One region of the Micromonospora sp. RV43 genome, then DNA from elsewhere that is predicted to be linked to it. Evidence: riboswitches for the same ligand, from Rfam matches in the RefSeq annotation. Region 1 holds a riboswitch; the other holds the start of a gene.

Region 1 (7,547 bases):
AGTGAGGGGTCGGTCAGGTGCGGGTCGAGGTTGCGGCCGGGGCGTCCGGTGGCCAGCGCGTGGTAGCCGGGGTCGATGTAGTCGGGCCCCACCTTGTGCCCCGACACGGTGTGCCCGCGCGCGGCCAGCGCGGCCATGAGCCCGGTCGCGACCGTGGTCTTGCCGTGGCCGGAGGCCGGCGCCGCGACGATCAGCCGCGGAAGGCTCACCATTCGATGCCTCGTTGGCCCTTCTGGCCGACGTCCATCGGGTGCTTGACGTGCTGCATCTCGGTCACCAGATCGGCTGCCTCGATCAGCCGGGGGTCGGCCCGGCGCCCGGTGACGATCACGTGCTGACGGCCGGGACGGTGGACCAGTGTCTCCACGACGTCGCCGACGTCGACCCAGCCCCACTGCATCGGATAGGTGAACTCGTCCAGGATGTAGAGCTGGTGCCGTTCCGCCTGGATACGGCGCTTCACCTCCGCCCAGCCCTCGGCGGCGTCCGCGGCGTGGTCCGCCTCGGTGCCGCTCTTACGGCTCCAGGACCATCCGGAGCCCATTTTGTGCCACTCGACTGGCCCGCCTTCGCCGGTCTGCTCGTGCAGCAGCCCGAGCCTCTCCAGGACGGTCTGTTCCCCGATGCGCCACTTGGCCGACTTCACGAACTGGAACACCCCGATGTCCCAGCCCTGGTTCCAGGCGCGCATCGCCATGCCGAAGGCGGCGGTCGACTTGCCCTTGCCGTTTCCGGTGTGGACCATCAGCAGCGGCCGGTTGCGCCGCTGGCGGGTGGTGCTGCCGTCGTCCGCGACGGTGAGCGGCTTACCCTGCGGCATCAGGCCACCCCCGCCCGCGGAGCGGTCGCCGTGCGAACGACCCCGGTGAGCCCGTCGGCGGTCACTTCACCGAGCGGCACGTGCTCGGCCCTCAGATGAGTGGCAAGCCGGGCGGCGAGGCCGAGCCGGAATCGTCCGGTCTCGCAGTCCACGACGACGACCTGGACACCGCTGGTGGCGAGCGCGGCGGCGGCGCGGTGGGCACGACCCAGCGGGTCCGGGCCGGAGGTGGCGCGGCCGTCGGTCACCACGACGAGCAGGGGCCGGCGGGACGGGTCGCGCAGCGCCTCCCGGCGCAGCACCTCGCCACTGCGTTCCAGGCCCTCCGCGAGCGGGGTCCGGCCACCGGCCGGTAGGTCGGCCAGGCGGCGGGAGGCGACGTCGACCGAGCCGGTCGGTGGCAGGACGACCTCGGCGGTGTGCCGGCGGAACGTCACCAGTGCGACCTTGTCCCGGCGGCGGTAGGCGTCCAGCAGCAGCGACAGCACAGCGGTCTTGACCTGCTCCATGCGGCGGCGGGCCGCCATCGAACCGGACGCGTCCACGCACAGCAGCACGAGGTTCGACTCGCGCCCGACGGTCTCGGCCCGGCGCAGGTCGCCGGGCACGAGCGCGAGGCCGCGACCGCCGGTCAAGCCACCCCGGGAATGCTGATGCGGCGCCGCCGCGGTGATGGTGCCCGGCAGGTGCAGCCGGCCGTCGCCGGACGTGCGCCGCCGCTGCCCGGCGACACGGCCCTGCGGTGTTCGTGCCCGGGACCGCCGGCCGGCCTGACCGTCGCCGGTTCCTTTCACGACCAGCAAGCGGGCACGTGCGGGCTCGCCCGCGGATGCCATCGATGTGGCGGCCTGCCGTTCGGGCTCCGGTACGGGCGGGCTCTCGCCGGGAGAGCCGGGCACGTCCCCGGCCGATCCGTCGTGCCCGGTGTCGTCGGGCAGACCGCCGCCGGGACCGTCGGGTCCGGGGTCGGGGTCGTTGTGGCCGAGTAGGTCGTCCAGGCGGTCCTGGTCCAGGCCGGGCTCGTCGAAGGGGTTGCGGCGGCGGCGGTGCGGCAGCGCGAGACGGGCGGCGATGCGGATGTCCTCGAGTGTCACTCGCGTACGTCCCCGCCAGGCCGCGTGCGCCGCGGCGGCGCGAGCGGTGACGAGGTCCGCACGCAGGCCGTCCACGTCGAACGCGGCGCACAGCTCGGCGATCCTGGTCAGCGTCTCGTCGTCGAGCACGACACCGGCCAGCGAGCGCCGGGCGGCGGCCAGCCGGGTGCGCAGGGCTTCCTGCTCGCCGGCCCAGCGTGTGGCGAAGCCCTCCGGGTCGGCGTCGAATGCGAGCCGGCGGCGGACCGCCTGCACCCGCAGGACGGGGTCACGCGGGGCGGCGACCTCGACCGTCAGGCCGAACCGGTCGAGCAGCTGCGGGCGCAGTTCGCCCTCCTCCGGGTTCATCGTGCCGATCAACACGAACCGGGAGGCATGCTCGACCGAGACACCGTCGCGTTCGACGCTGACCCGGCCGGTCGCCGCGGCGTCGAGCAGCAGGTCGACCAGGTGGTCCGGCAGCAGGTTGACCTCGTCGACGTACAGCAGGCCACGATGGGCCCGGGCCAGCAGGCCAGGCTCGAACGCGACGACGCCGTCTCGCAGCGCGGCATCGAGCTTCAGCGATCCGGTCACCCGGTCGTCGCCGGCTCCGACGGGTAGTTCGACGAGGCGTACCGGCCGTTCGACGACGGGCGTGGGCACGTCGAACGGCCCGTCGGGGCAGACCGCCGAGGGATCGTCCGGGTCGATGGAGAACCGGTCGCCCGCATAGACCCGTACCGCCGGGAGCACCTCGGCGAGGCCGCGCACGGTAGTGGTCTTGGCAGTGCCCTTCTCCCCGCGGATCAGGACACCGCCGATGAGCGGATCGATCGCGACCAGGGTGAGGGCGAGAGTCATGTCGTCGGCGCCGACGACGGCACAAAAGGGGTACTGCGCTGGCATGTAGGGCTCCCGCTCGATCTGCCATGGCGGTCCACGACGCGGCATGCGCCGTGGATCGGATCGAGGCCGGTCTTCGGACTTCCCAGGTCAATGCCTGGATCACCGCAGCGGGCCCTGTGCCGGATTCTCACCGGCTTCCCAGATTCTCCCCGTGACCACGGTCGTGGGGCACCTCGAACCTGTGCATCACCATAGACGCCCCGGTGGCCGGGGCAAGGGCCGGTGGGCGGCTAGGGTGCATCTCCATGGAGGAGCGGGTGACCGTGGTGGGGATCGGGGCTGACGGGTGGGTGGGTCTGCCGGAGCCGTCCCGGGCGCTGGTGCGGGCGGCCGCGACGCTGCTCGGCGGGCGGCGGCACCTCGAGGCGGTGCCGCCCGTCGACGGCCAGCAGCGCGTGGCGTGGCCGTCGCCGCTGCGGGACAATCTGCCAGGTGTGCTCGCCTCCGCGCGAGGGCCGGTTGTCGTGCTGGCCTCCGGCGACCCGCTCGTGTCGGGTATCGGCACGACGCTGCTGGACGTCCTGGGCCCGGAGCGCGTGACGATCGTGCCCGGGGTCTCCTCGGTAGCCCTCGCCCGAGCACGTCTCGGATGGCCGGCTGAGTCCGTCACCACGGTCAGCCTGGTCGGCCGGGACCTACGGCTGATCGTGCCTGCGCTCTCGGCCGGGCGCCGGCTGCTCGTGCTGTCCAGCGACGAGACGACACCCGCGGCCGTGGCCGCGGTGCTGACCGGGCTCGGTTGGGGGCAGTCCAGGCTGGTCGTGCTCGGTGACCTCGGTGCCGCCGGTGAGTCGTGTACCGCGACCACCGCGGCCGGGTGGGACCTGAACGACGTGCCGCGGTTGAACGTTCTCGCCGTCGAAGTTCGCGGTGCCGGTCCGGGCTGGGCCTCGGGCGGCGTGTTGCCCGACGACGCGTTCGAGCACGGCGGGCAGATCACCAAACGTGACCTGCGGGCCAGTGCCCTGGCCCGGCTCGCGCCCGCGCCCGGTCAGCTGCTGTGGGACGTCGGCGCCGGCAGCGGCTCGATCGGTGTGGAGTGGATGCGGGCCTGGCCGACGGCACGGACGATCGCGGTGGAGCCCCGCTCCGACCGGGCCGCGCTGGTGCACCGCAACGCCGCTGCCCTCGGCGTGCCGGGTCTGTGTCTGGTCGAGGGTTCGGCGCCCGGGGCCCTGTCCGGCCTGGACCGTCCCGACGCGGTGTTCGTCGGCGGCGGGGCCACCGTCCCCGGCGTGCTGGACACCTGCTGGGATGCGCTCGGCGCAGGTGGACGGCTCGTCGTGCACGGTGTCACCGCCGAGACCGAGGCGGTGCTGCTGGAGCAGCACAGCCGGCGCGGCGGTGAACTCGTCCGCCTGCACGTCGAACGCGCCGAACCGCTCGGCGGCTTCACCGGCTGGACGCCCGCGCGGGCAGTCAGCCAGTGGTCCATCGTCAAGGGAGATCCATGACCGTCCATTTCGTCGGGGCCGGGCCCGGCGCCGCCGACCTGCTCACCCTCCGCGCGGTACGCCTGCTCGAGTCCGCCGACGTGTGCCTGTACCCGGGCACGTACCTCGACGCCGAGGTGCTGGAGCACTGCCGTGACGACGCCCGGCTGATCGACACCCAGCACCTCGACCTGGACCAGATCACCACGCACCTGGTCCAGGCACACGCCGACGGGTCCGAGGTCGTACGGCTGTGCTCCGGTGACCCGTCGCTGTACTCGGCGGTGCACGAGCAGGCACGCCGGCTCGACGCCGCCCGGGTCCCGTGGGACGTCACGCCCGGCGTGCCGGCCTATGCGGCTGCTGCCGCCGCCGTCGGCGCCGAGCTGACCGTCCCGGAGCTGGCCCAGTCGGTCGTGCTCACCCGCGCGCAGGCCCGGTCCACGGTCATGCCGTCGGGAGAGAAGCTCGCCGCGTTCGCCGCGACCGGCGCGACGCTCGCCCTGCACCTGGCGGTCACGCGTACCCGCGAGCTGGCCGCCGAACTGGCCGGCTACTACGGCCACGACTGCCCCATAGTCGTGGTGCACCGGGTGTCGCAGCCGCAGGAGCTCATCCTGCGCGGCACGCTGGCCGACATCGGCGGCCGGGTCGAGCAGGCCGGTCTGCGACAGGCAGCGGTCATCCTGGTCGGCCCGGCGCTGGCCGGGGACGTCCGTGGCGGCGAGTCGTTCCTCTACTCGGCCGGTCGCGAGCGCCGCGTGCGCGGCTGATCAGGGCACGAAGCGCGGGCTCCAGACACGTCCGGCCGCGGTGACTCGCGTCGCCGAGGCGCCGATGATCAACAGGCATTTCATGTCGATGCTGCCGGGGTCCAGTTCGCCGAGCGAGGTGACGGTGAGACTCTCCCCGGCCCGGCCGATGTCGCGGCCCACGACCACGACCGTCCGGGGGGACTTGTGCTCCAGCAGCACGGCCCGGGCCTGCGCGACCTGTTCGGTGCGTGAGCGTGAGCGCGGGTTGTAGAGGGCCAGCACCAAATCCGCCTCGGCGACAGCGCGCAGCCGCTTGACCACGACCTCCCACGGCTTGAGCCGGTCCGACAGGCTCATCACCGCGAAATCGGCCCCGATCGGCGCGCCCGCGCGCGCCGCGACCGCCTGGACGGCGGAGATCCCGGGTACGACACGGATGGCGACGCCGGCGTAGCGGGGGTCCTCCGCGGCCTCGAACACCGCCGACGCCATGCCGAAGACGCCCGCGTCACCGCCGGAGACGACCGCGACGCGCTCACCGGCGAGCGCCAGTTCGAGCGCCTGCCGGGCCCGCTCGAGCTCGACCGTGTTGCCGGAGGCGTGGCGGACGAGTCCGGGGCGCTGCGCGACGCGCTGGACGTACGGGCCGTAGCCGACGACGTGGCCGACCTCGGCGAGCACCTGCGACGCCTCGGGGGAGAGCCACCGATCGGGACCGGGGCCGAGGCCCACGACGACGACCTCGGCGCCGGGATAAGGTTCGGTGACCCTGGTGGCCGGGAGGTCGTAACGGGCCACTCCGGGCCGGGTGTCGCCGGGGACCAGCACGATCGAGAAGTACGGCACCGTGGCGGGGTCCACGTCGGCGACAGGCAGTACCCGCTCGGCGGTCATCGACGCCCGTTCGACGTACCAGGAGCCCTCGACGCGCGCGGCCTGCTCGAGCGCCGAGCGGACCTTGGTGAACGTCCGGCCCAGCTTCATGATCACCGCCCCGTCGGTGTCGGCGAGACGCCGGGCCAGCTCGGGCTCGGGCAACGTTCCCGGCAGCACGGTCAGCACGTCGGTCTGCCGGACCAGCGGCAGGGCGGTGGTGGCGGTGGCGGCGGCGAAGGCGGGCACACCGGCGACGACCTGCGTGTCGAACTCGCCGGCGAGCCGGTCGTGCAGGTACATGAACGAGCCGTAGAGCATCGGGTCGCCCTCGGCCAGCACGACCACGTCGCGGCCCGCACGAAGGTGGGCCCGCAGCCGCTCGGCGGCTTCGGCGTAGAAGTCGGCCATCGCCCCGGCGTACCCGCCCGGGTGCTCGGTGCTCTGGGTCGTCACCGGATAGACCAGCGCCTCCTCGATCACGTCGTCCGGGAACAGCCCGGCAGCGATGCGGCGCGCGTTGGACTGTTTGCCGACACCCTGGTGGTAGGCGATGACCTGGGCCGCGCCGATCAGCCGGGCGGCTTTGAGCGTGATCAGTTCGGGATCACCCGGGCCGACCCCGACGCCGGACAGCCGCCCGGTCACTCCGCCTCCCGGGCGAGGGCGTTGAGCGCGGAGGCGGCCATCGCCGAGCCGCCCCGGCGCCCGGTCACCACGAGATAGGGCACGTCGAGGCCGGGGGCGTCGGTGGCGAGGTCGATGAGCGCCTGCTTGGACTCGGCGGCGCCGATGAATCCCACCGGCGTACCGATGATCGCAGCTGGTCGTGGCGCGCCGTCGCGCAGCATCTCCAGCAGGTGGAACAGGGCCGTGGGGGCGTTGCCGAAGGCGACGACCGCGCCGGCGAGGTGGTCGGTCCACAGCGACACCGCCGCCGCCGACCGGGTCGTTGCCCACCGGTGGGCAAGCGCCGGGACCTCGGGTTCGTGCAGAAAGCAGCGGACCTCGTTGTCACGGGGCAGGCGGGCGCGGGTAACGCCGGTGGCGACCATGTGCGCGTCGGTCAGGATCGGCGCCCCCGCCTCCAGCGCCCCGCGGGCGGCGGCCACCAGGCCGGGGTGGATCACCAGGTTGCGGGTGAGGTCGGTCTGGCCGCATGCGTGGATCATCCGCACCGCGACCTTCTCGGCGTCGGCCGGCACACCCGAAAGATCGGCCTCGGCACGGATGGTGGCGAACGAGGCGTCGTAGATCGCCGCGCCGTCGGTGACGTAGTCGTAGCGGCGTGCCGGTGTGGTGAGACTCATGCGTTCTCCAGATCGGGGACGAGCAGGGTGCGGTACGGGGTGACGACGATCTCGCCGGCGCCGAGCGCGCGGATCTCCTCCAGCAGGGGAGCGTCCACTCGGCCGCCGGAAGCCGCGAGGTGCGCGGTGACGCGGCCGTCATCCTGAACGATCCTGCCCAGCGCGGGTGGAGGTGTGCTCACCCGGGTCCGCTCGGCACGGTCGAGTACGGTGCCCAGCAGCGCGGCGCCGGCGCCGGGCAGCTCGTCGACGTGCCAGGGTGAGTCCGGCCGGTCACCCGCGAGCCCGGCGAAGCGTACGGCGAGCCCGGTCAGCGCCGCGGCGGCCTCGTCCAGCCGGATGACTGGCCCCCACGCCGAGGTTCCGGCGCGTAG
Region 2 (7,547 bases), on a different contig from region 1:
ATCAGCCCGCCGCGAATCGCGAGAACCCTTCTTATTTCCATCGACTGGCATTACGCTCTGGGCCAGCCCTGAGGTGCATCACATCGGAGGTTCCTATGAGGACGATGACCATCCGTCGCACGACTGCACTCCGCCTGGTGTCCGGCGCACGCCGCCTGTGGATCGAGTGGTGCTGGTAACTGCCGGCCCGGCGGGCGCTCCCGGGCGCCCGCCCCTGCGGCGGTGGGCCCTGCGGTGACGGACGGGGCGGAGCGCTACGACTGCCACCGCGACCACGGGCCGTACGCCGGGGTCTCGGCCTTCCTCGGCCGGGTCGCCGCCGACCGGCCCCGCCTGGCGGCCCGGCACGCGGTCGAACTGCACGCGATCGCCCCCCAGCTCGACCCGGCGGCCCGGCCGGCCGCCGAGGAGGAGCCGATCCGCTTCCACCCCGCCCGCCGTACCGCCTGCCTGGCCTATGGCGCGGCGGAGCTGGTGGCGGCCTGGGCCGGCACGCTCCGGCGGCCCGTGACCGTCCGGTTCGATCACGTCGCCGGCGCCGACGAGACGACAGCCGAACTGCTGGACGCGCTGGCCCGCCGGCTCGGGCCGGCCCCGGTGCGCCTCGACCTGCGCGACGACGGTGCCCCCGATCCGGCGCCCGACGAGCGCACCCCGCAGGCGCTGCGACGGGCCCTGGGCGACAGCCTGGCCCGCGGCTACTACCACCACGCGGCCCGGGTCGCCCGGCGCGGGCGGGCGGCGGTCACCCCCGACGGCGACCTGCGGCACTGGTGGGCGTTCACCACCGGCCTGGCCACCGCCCTGGCGGCTCTGAACCGGGCCGCCGAGGCGCTCGACCTCTACGACGAGGCGCGGGCCGTCACCGACGACCCGAAGATCACTATGTCGGCGGCGTACGCCACCGCCATGCTGCACGCCCGGCACCTGCCGCCGGCCGACCAGGACCCGGCGCTGGCCCGGCACTGGCTGGAGGTGGCGCTGCGCCTCGCCGCCGAACTGGCCGACCCACGCCGGCGGCTGCTGTCGACGGTCTTCTACGAGCAGGGCCTGGCGCTGCTGGACAGCCGGGCAGGCCGGCCCGACCGCGCGCTGCGGCTCGTCGACGACGGGCTGACCCGGCTGACGGCCGCGCTCGGCCCCGGCGAACGCCCGCAGGACCTGGCCCGGCTGCGCCACAACCGGGCGCAGGTTCACCTCGCGCTGGGCGACCCGGCGCGGGCGCTGGCCGATCTGGACACCGTGATCGCCCACGACCCCGACAACTGCGAGTACTACGTGGACCGCGCCGCCCTCCACCGGGCGGCGGGCCGGACCCGAGCCGCGATCAGGGACTACGACGCCGCCATCCGGCTGGGACCGCATCTGCCCGAGGCGTACTACAACCGGGCCGTGCTCCAGCAGGAGCGGGGCCGCCCCGAGCGGGCTCGCGCCGACCTGGAGCGGGTGCTCGCCATCGAACCGGGGCACCTCGACGCCCGGATCGCCCTGGTCAACCTGCACGTGGAGCGCGGCGCGCTGGATGCCGCCGAGGCGGGTGCGCGGGCCGGGCTGGCCGGCGCTCCGCAGGAGCCCGCGCTGCTGTGCACCCTGGGCCTGGTCCTCGCCGAGCGCGGCCGGCCCGCCGAGGCCGACGAACTGCTCACCCGGGCCCTGAACGGGGACCCCGAACTGGTGGAGGCGTGGACGAACCGGGCCGCCACCCGGTTCGAGCGCGGCGACGTGGCCGCCGCGCTCGCCGACCTGGACCGGGCGGTGGCGCTGTCGGAGGCCCCCGTGCCGCGCTACAACCGGGGTACGGCCCTGGCCCGGCTGGGCCGGTGGGACGAGGCGGCCCGCGACTTCGCCCAGGCGCTCGCCCAGCCCGGCCTGGACCGCGCCCTGCGCCGGGATCTGCGCGCGGAACTCACCAGGTGCCGCCGCGCGCTGGCCGTCTGACCCGGCCCGGCCGGGGAGCCGGCGCTCATCGTGCGCCGGCCCCGGTCCGGGGAAGGGGAGCGGTTTCAGCAGCCCTGGCGGCGGCTGTAGATCTGGTGGCGCTCACCGGCCCATCCGATGTAGCCGACCGCCTCGACGCAGTAGTTCGCCGTACCGGTGACGGCGACCGGGCCGGCGTAATAGCTGAAGTCACCGGAATTGGTGTCCGCGCCGCCCGACCGGGTGCAGTGCGCGCCCTCGCCCGACCGCTCCGCGCAGCGGTAGATCTGCACGAAGGTCGGCGCCGACCTCCCGTACGCCGCGCCGCGGTGGTAGAAGCAGGCGCTGTTGGTGCCCCCGTTGCTGCTGTTGTAGTAGATCACCAGTTCACCGAGCCCGGACGACTGCACCTGGCTGTAGGTGATGGTCCCCGAGCAGGAGCCGGCCGCCTGGGCGGCGGGGGCGCCGACAGTCAGGCCCGCCGCGACGGTCACCAGCGCCGTCAGCGCCGAAAGCATGCGTTTCATGTACCTACCTACCCAATCCACAGTCGACTGTTCCGTAGTGGATCTTAATCAACCGGTGACCTTCGCCGTGGCCCTGATCCATAGGCAACCACCTATTGACAAACAATATTAACAATTGGACCCTGCTGAGAGAGCGCTCTCCCGTCCCCCCGTCTCCCGCGAGGTGTCCCCATGCGTCTCCGAAGAAGGCTGCTCGCCGCCGCGTCCGCCCTGCTCGCCGGGCTCACCGGCGCCGTCGTCGCCACGCCCGCCCAGGCGGTCGGACCGGCGTTGCTGCCGGTCACCGTCACCAACACCACCGGCCGCAGCGACCCGGTCCACCTCTACGTCATCGGCGTCCAGCTGTCCTCCGGCCGACTCGGCTACGTCACCTCCGGCGGCACCTTCGTGCCGTGGACCGGCGGGCAGCTCCCGCCGTCACCCGCGCCGGACGTCTCCATACCGGGCCCCGGCAACGGCGGCAGCACCACGATCCAGTTCCCCCGCGGCTTCTCCGGCCGGGCCTACTTCTCCCTCGGGCAGAAGCTCAAGTTCTTCCTCACCCCGGACGGACTGGTGCAGCCCGCGCCCTGGGCGGCCGGTGACGCGAACCGCGACATCCTCTTCGACTGGAGCGAGTTCACCTACAACGACTCCGGGCTGTGGCTCAACAGCTCCCAGGTCGACATGTTCGCGATCCCGCACGCGGTCACCGTGACCGGCGCCAACGGCGTCACCAAGCGCACCGGCGACGTGGTGGCCAACGGACGCAACGCGGTCATCGACGGGATCCGGGCGCAGCCGGGCTGGGCCGGCACCGTCCACACCCGCTCCGACGGGACCGTGCTACGCGTCCTGGCTCCGGGCAAGGCGGCCGGGGCCGGCCTGCTGAGCACCACGTACCTGGACTCGTACATCGCGTCCGCGTGGAACGCGTACACCACGAAGACCCTGACCGTGGCGCCCTTCGCCGACCAGCCGGCCATCCGGTACTACGGCCGCACCTCGGGCAACACCATGACCTTCACCAACGGCAGCGGCCAGGTGGTCGCCTCCTTCAACCGGCCCTCCTCGGCCAGCGTCTGGGGCTGTGACGGCGACCTGCCCGCGCCGAACGACCAGGTGGTCGGCCCGATCTCGCGTACGCTCTGCGCCGCCCTCAACCGAGGCACGCTCGGCACCGTCGACACCCAGCCCAGCACGAACGCCGCCGACTTCTACCGCAGCAACCCCACCAACCAGTACGCACGCCTGATCCACGCCAACATGACCGACGGCCGGGCGTACGCGTTCGCCTTCGACGACGTCGGTGGATTCGAGTCGCTGGTGCACGACGGCGATCCCCGTTCGGCCGGACTGATCCTCAGCCCGTTCACCGGCGGTGGCGGCAGCACCCCGACCACCGGGGTGCCAGTGGTCAGCAACTGGAACAACAAGTGCATCGACGTGCCGAGCTCCAACTTCGTCGACCGCGCGCCGTTGCAGATGTGGAACTGCAACAACACCAACGCGCAGAAGTGGACGTTCAGCGGCACGGCGCTCAAGAGCCAGAACAACAAGTGCATGGACGTCGACGCCGGGTCCACCGCGAACGGGGCGGCGGTGCAGCTCTACACCTGCAACGGCACCGGCGCCCAGCAGTTCACCCTGAACGCGGCCGGAGACCTGGTCAACCTCCAGGCCGGCAAGTGCGTCGACATCAAGGACTGGAACGGCAACGACGGCGCGAGGCTCCAGCTCTGGGACTGCGGGGGCACGGCCAACCAGAAGTGGCGCAAGGGCTGACCAGCCATGCGAACGGTGGCGGGGGCCGACCGCGAGTCGCTCCCGTCACCGGCAGGCGACGGACGAGACGGCCGGTGACACGACGCCGCGCACCGAGGCGTCCATCGACGTTCATCCAACAGATCGATGTGCGTAAGCTCCGCCCGGTCAGATCTGGGGAACCTACCGAGGAGGTTCCATGGATCGTCGAGCAATGCTGCGGGCCACTGTCGTCGGTGCGGGCGCTGTCGCGCTGCCGTTCACCGCGTGGTCGGCGGCGTACGGAGCCCCGGCGCAGAACGCGGCGGGCCCCTACGGTGGGCTCCAGCCCGCCGACGCCAACGGCATCCAGTTGCCGGCCGGCTTCACCAGCTCGATCGTCGCACGATCCCGTCGGACGGTGCCGGGGACGTCGTACACCTGGCACGACGCTCCGGACGGTGGCGCCGTGTTCCCGAACGGCACCGGCTGGATCTACGTGTCGAACTCCGAGGTGTCAGCCGGTGCGGGCGGCGGTGCCTCACGCCTCGTCTTCAACTCCAGCGGCGCCGTGGTCGGGGCGTCGCGGATCCTCTCCGGCACCAACAACAACTGCGCCGGGGGGAAGACGCCGTGGAACACCTGGCTCTCCTGCGAGGAGGTGTCCCTGGGGCGGGTCTTCGAGACGTACCCCCTCGGCGGGACCGCCGTGGCGCGTCCCGCGCTGGGCCGGTTCAAGCACGAGGCGGCCGCGGCCGACCCGGTCCGCCGGGTCGTCTACCTGACCGAGGACGAGACCGACGGCAAGTTCTACCGGTTCGTGCCGACCACCTGGGGCGACCTCTCCGCCGGAACCCTCCAGGTCTTCCGCGCCGGTACGGCGACCTCCGGCACGTTCACCTGGGCCACGGTGCCCGACCCGGACGGCTCGCCCACCCCGACCCGGCAGCAGGTGTCCGGCGCGAAGACGTTCAACGGCGGCGAGGGCTGTCACTACGCGGATGACACCGTCTGGTTCACCACGAAGGGCGACAACCGCGTGTGGCAGGTCAACCTGGCCGCCGGCACGTACGAGCTCGCCTACGACGACAACCTGGTCAGTCCGGGCACCCCTCCGCTGACCGGGGTCGACAACATCACCGGGTCCACTGCCGGTGACCTGTACGTCGCGGAGGACGGCGGGAACATGGAGATCTGCATGATCACGCCCGACGACAAGATCTCGGTCTTCCTGCGGATCACCGGACAGAGCGGTTCGGAGATCACCGGGCCGGCGTTCACCCCGGCGGGGGACCGGCTGTACTTCTCGTCGCAACGCGGCACGACCGGCTCGTCCTCCGGCGGCATCACCTACTGCGTCACCGGGCCGTTCCGCCGATGACCGGCTCCCGGCCCCGCTGACAGTGACCACGCGGTCGAGGACGCCCGGTCTTCACCGGGCGTCCTGCCGGCCGTCACGGCACGTGTCCGGATCCTGGCGCATTGACATCGGCGCTCCGGCCACAGCAGACTGTCGCGACAACTGAACCACCGCGTGTACGTGCGGGGGAAGACCGGTCGAAATCCGGCGCTGGCCCGCAACGGTAGGCCGCCCAGAGAGATCTGCGGCGGCGAGCCCGAATACCCGTCGTACGCGTGCATCCGCTCCCCACCCGTCGTGGCCCACGGGTCGGAGTCCCGGTCGACGCGGCGTTGCCGCGGTCGTCCGGGCTTTCGACGACCGCCGGGCCGGAAAGGCGCTTCCGATGGTCGTCCGCCGAAGCCGGCACCGCCTGCTCGCGCTCCTCTGCGGCGTACTCGCTGCTCTCACCCTCACCACACCCGCCGTCGCCGCCCCCGAGCGCGCCGCCCTCACCCGTCCGGAGGCCGCCGGCGGCTGGCTCGCCCGGCAACTCGTCGACGGCGAACGCTTCGAGGCGGTCTTCGACGGTGTCGCGTACCCCGACCAGGGGCTGACCCTCGACGCCGTGTTCGCCTTCGCCGCCACCGGCGTCGCCGACGACCACGGCGGCGACGCGCTGGCCTGGGTCACCCGGCCGGACATCCGCGACGGCTACCTCGGCGACGGCGTCTCCGAGGCGTACGCGGGTGCGACCGCCAAGCTCGCCCTCGCCGTGCAGGTGCGCGGCGGCGACCCGGCCGGCGTCGGCGGGGTGGACCTGATCGCCCGGCTGCGCTCGCTCCAGACGCCGGCCGGCAGGTTCAGCGACCGGTCCGCGTACGGCGACTACAGCAACGCGTTCAGCCAATCCTTCGCGCTGCTGGCGCTGGACCGTACGGCGGGCGGAGCGCCACCGGCGGCGGCCGCCTGGCTGGCCGGCACCCGGTGCCCGGACGGCGGCTACCCGCTGCTGCCCGCGCAACCGGTCTGCACGTCCGACGTGGACGCCACCGCGCTCGCGGCACAGGCGCTGCGCGCCGCGGACCGTCCGGCCGACGCCGCCGCCGGGCTGCGCTGGCTGGTGTCCGTTCAGCGTGCCGACGGCGGCTTCGCCAACGCGGGCGGCACGCCGAACGCCAACAGCACCGGCCTCGCCGCGCAGGCCCTGCGCGACGGCCACCGGCTGCCGGCCTGGGCGCGGGCCCGGGCATTCCTCGCCGGACTCCAGGTCGGCTGCGCCGGGGCGCCGGCCGACAGGGGCGCTGTCGACTTCGACGGCGGCGGCTTCGACCCGGCCACCGCACCCCGGGCGACCGCCCAGGCCGTCCTCGGTCTCACCGGGATCGGGTACGCCCGTCTGTCCGCCGCCGGCGCCGACCCCGGCGCACCGGCGCTCGCCTGCCCGTGAACCCCTTCGCCGCTCGCCCGATCACAGGAGGATCCGTGTTCCGTCATCGTTCCACAGTCCGCACCTGGCTGGCCGGCCTGCTGGCCGCCGTCGTCGCCGGCGTCGCGCTGACCGCAGTCGAACCCGCGCCCCGGGCGGCGCACGCCGCCGCCTGCGCGGGCACCTCGGGAGTCACTGTGGTCGTCGACTTCGCCGCGCTCGGCGGCGGCGTCCAGGTCGCCTGTGCGCCGGGCGATCCGGCCACCGGCCTGGCCGCGCTCCAGGCCGCCGGCTTCACAGTGACCGGCACCGCCCGCTGGGGCCTGGCCTTCGTCTGCCGGATCAACGGCAAGCCCACCGCCGCGACGGAGCCGTGCGTCAACACCCCGCCGGCCACGGCGTACTGGTCGTACTGGCATGCGTCCAGCGGCGGCTCCTGGTCCTACAGCACGTCGGGGGCGACCGGCTACAACCCCGCGCCGGGCAGTGTCGAGGGCTGGTCCTTCGGCGCCGGCGCCCCGCCGAGCATCGCCGCTCCCTAGGTGTGACCGGCGGCGCACCGGGTGCCGGCAACTGCTCTGGCGTCGTCGCGCGCCCGGGCGGTACGGTGTCG

What was found. A riboswitch is a leader RNA that binds a small molecule or an ion and turns the genes downstream of it on or off. The one in region 1 is predicted to bind cobalamin.
Region 2: another riboswitch for cobalamin. It lies ahead of ABD52_RS27115 (peptidase); the one in region 1 lies ahead of ABD52_RS20255 (magnesium chelatase subunit D family protein).

Annotation. Positions count from the first base shown of each region.
Region 1 is NZ_LEKG01000083.1:9,365-16,911, forward strand. Features, by position in the region: gene ABD52_RS20245 (cobyrinate a,c-diamide synthase) at 1-212, opposite strand, end outside; gene cobO (cob(I)yrinic acid a,c-diamide adenosyltransferase) at 206-820, opposite strand; gene ABD52_RS20255 (magnesium chelatase subunit D family protein) at 820-2,802, opposite strand; cobalamin riboswitch at 2,849-2,993, opposite strand; gene ABD52_RS20260 (bifunctional cobalt-precorrin-7 (C(5))-methyltransferase/cobalt-precorrin-6B (C(15))-methyltransferase) at 3,048-4,256, shown strand; gene ABD52_RS20265 (cobalt-precorrin-4/precorrin-4 C(11)-methyltransferase) at 4,253-5,008, shown strand; gene ABD52_RS20270 (precorrin-2 C(20)-methyltransferase) at 5,009-6,511, opposite strand; gene ABD52_RS20275 (precorrin-8X methylmutase) at 6,508-7,173, opposite strand; gene ABD52_RS20280 (sulfite reductase subunit beta) at 7,170-7,547, opposite strand, start outside.
Region 2 is NZ_LEKG01000139.1:2,233-9,779, reverse strand. Features, by position in the region: gene ABD52_RS27135 (tetratricopeptide repeat protein) at 235-1,938, shown strand; gene ABD52_RS27130 (hypothetical protein) at 2,004-2,444, opposite strand; gene ABD52_RS27125 (beta-1,3-glucanase family protein) at 2,616-4,208, shown strand; gene ABD52_RS27120 (alkaline phosphatase PhoX) at 4,387-5,547, shown strand; cobalamin riboswitch at 5,677-5,813, shown strand; gene ABD52_RS27115 (peptidase) at 5,912-6,955, shown strand; gene ABD52_RS27110 (hypothetical protein) at 6,991-7,476, shown strand.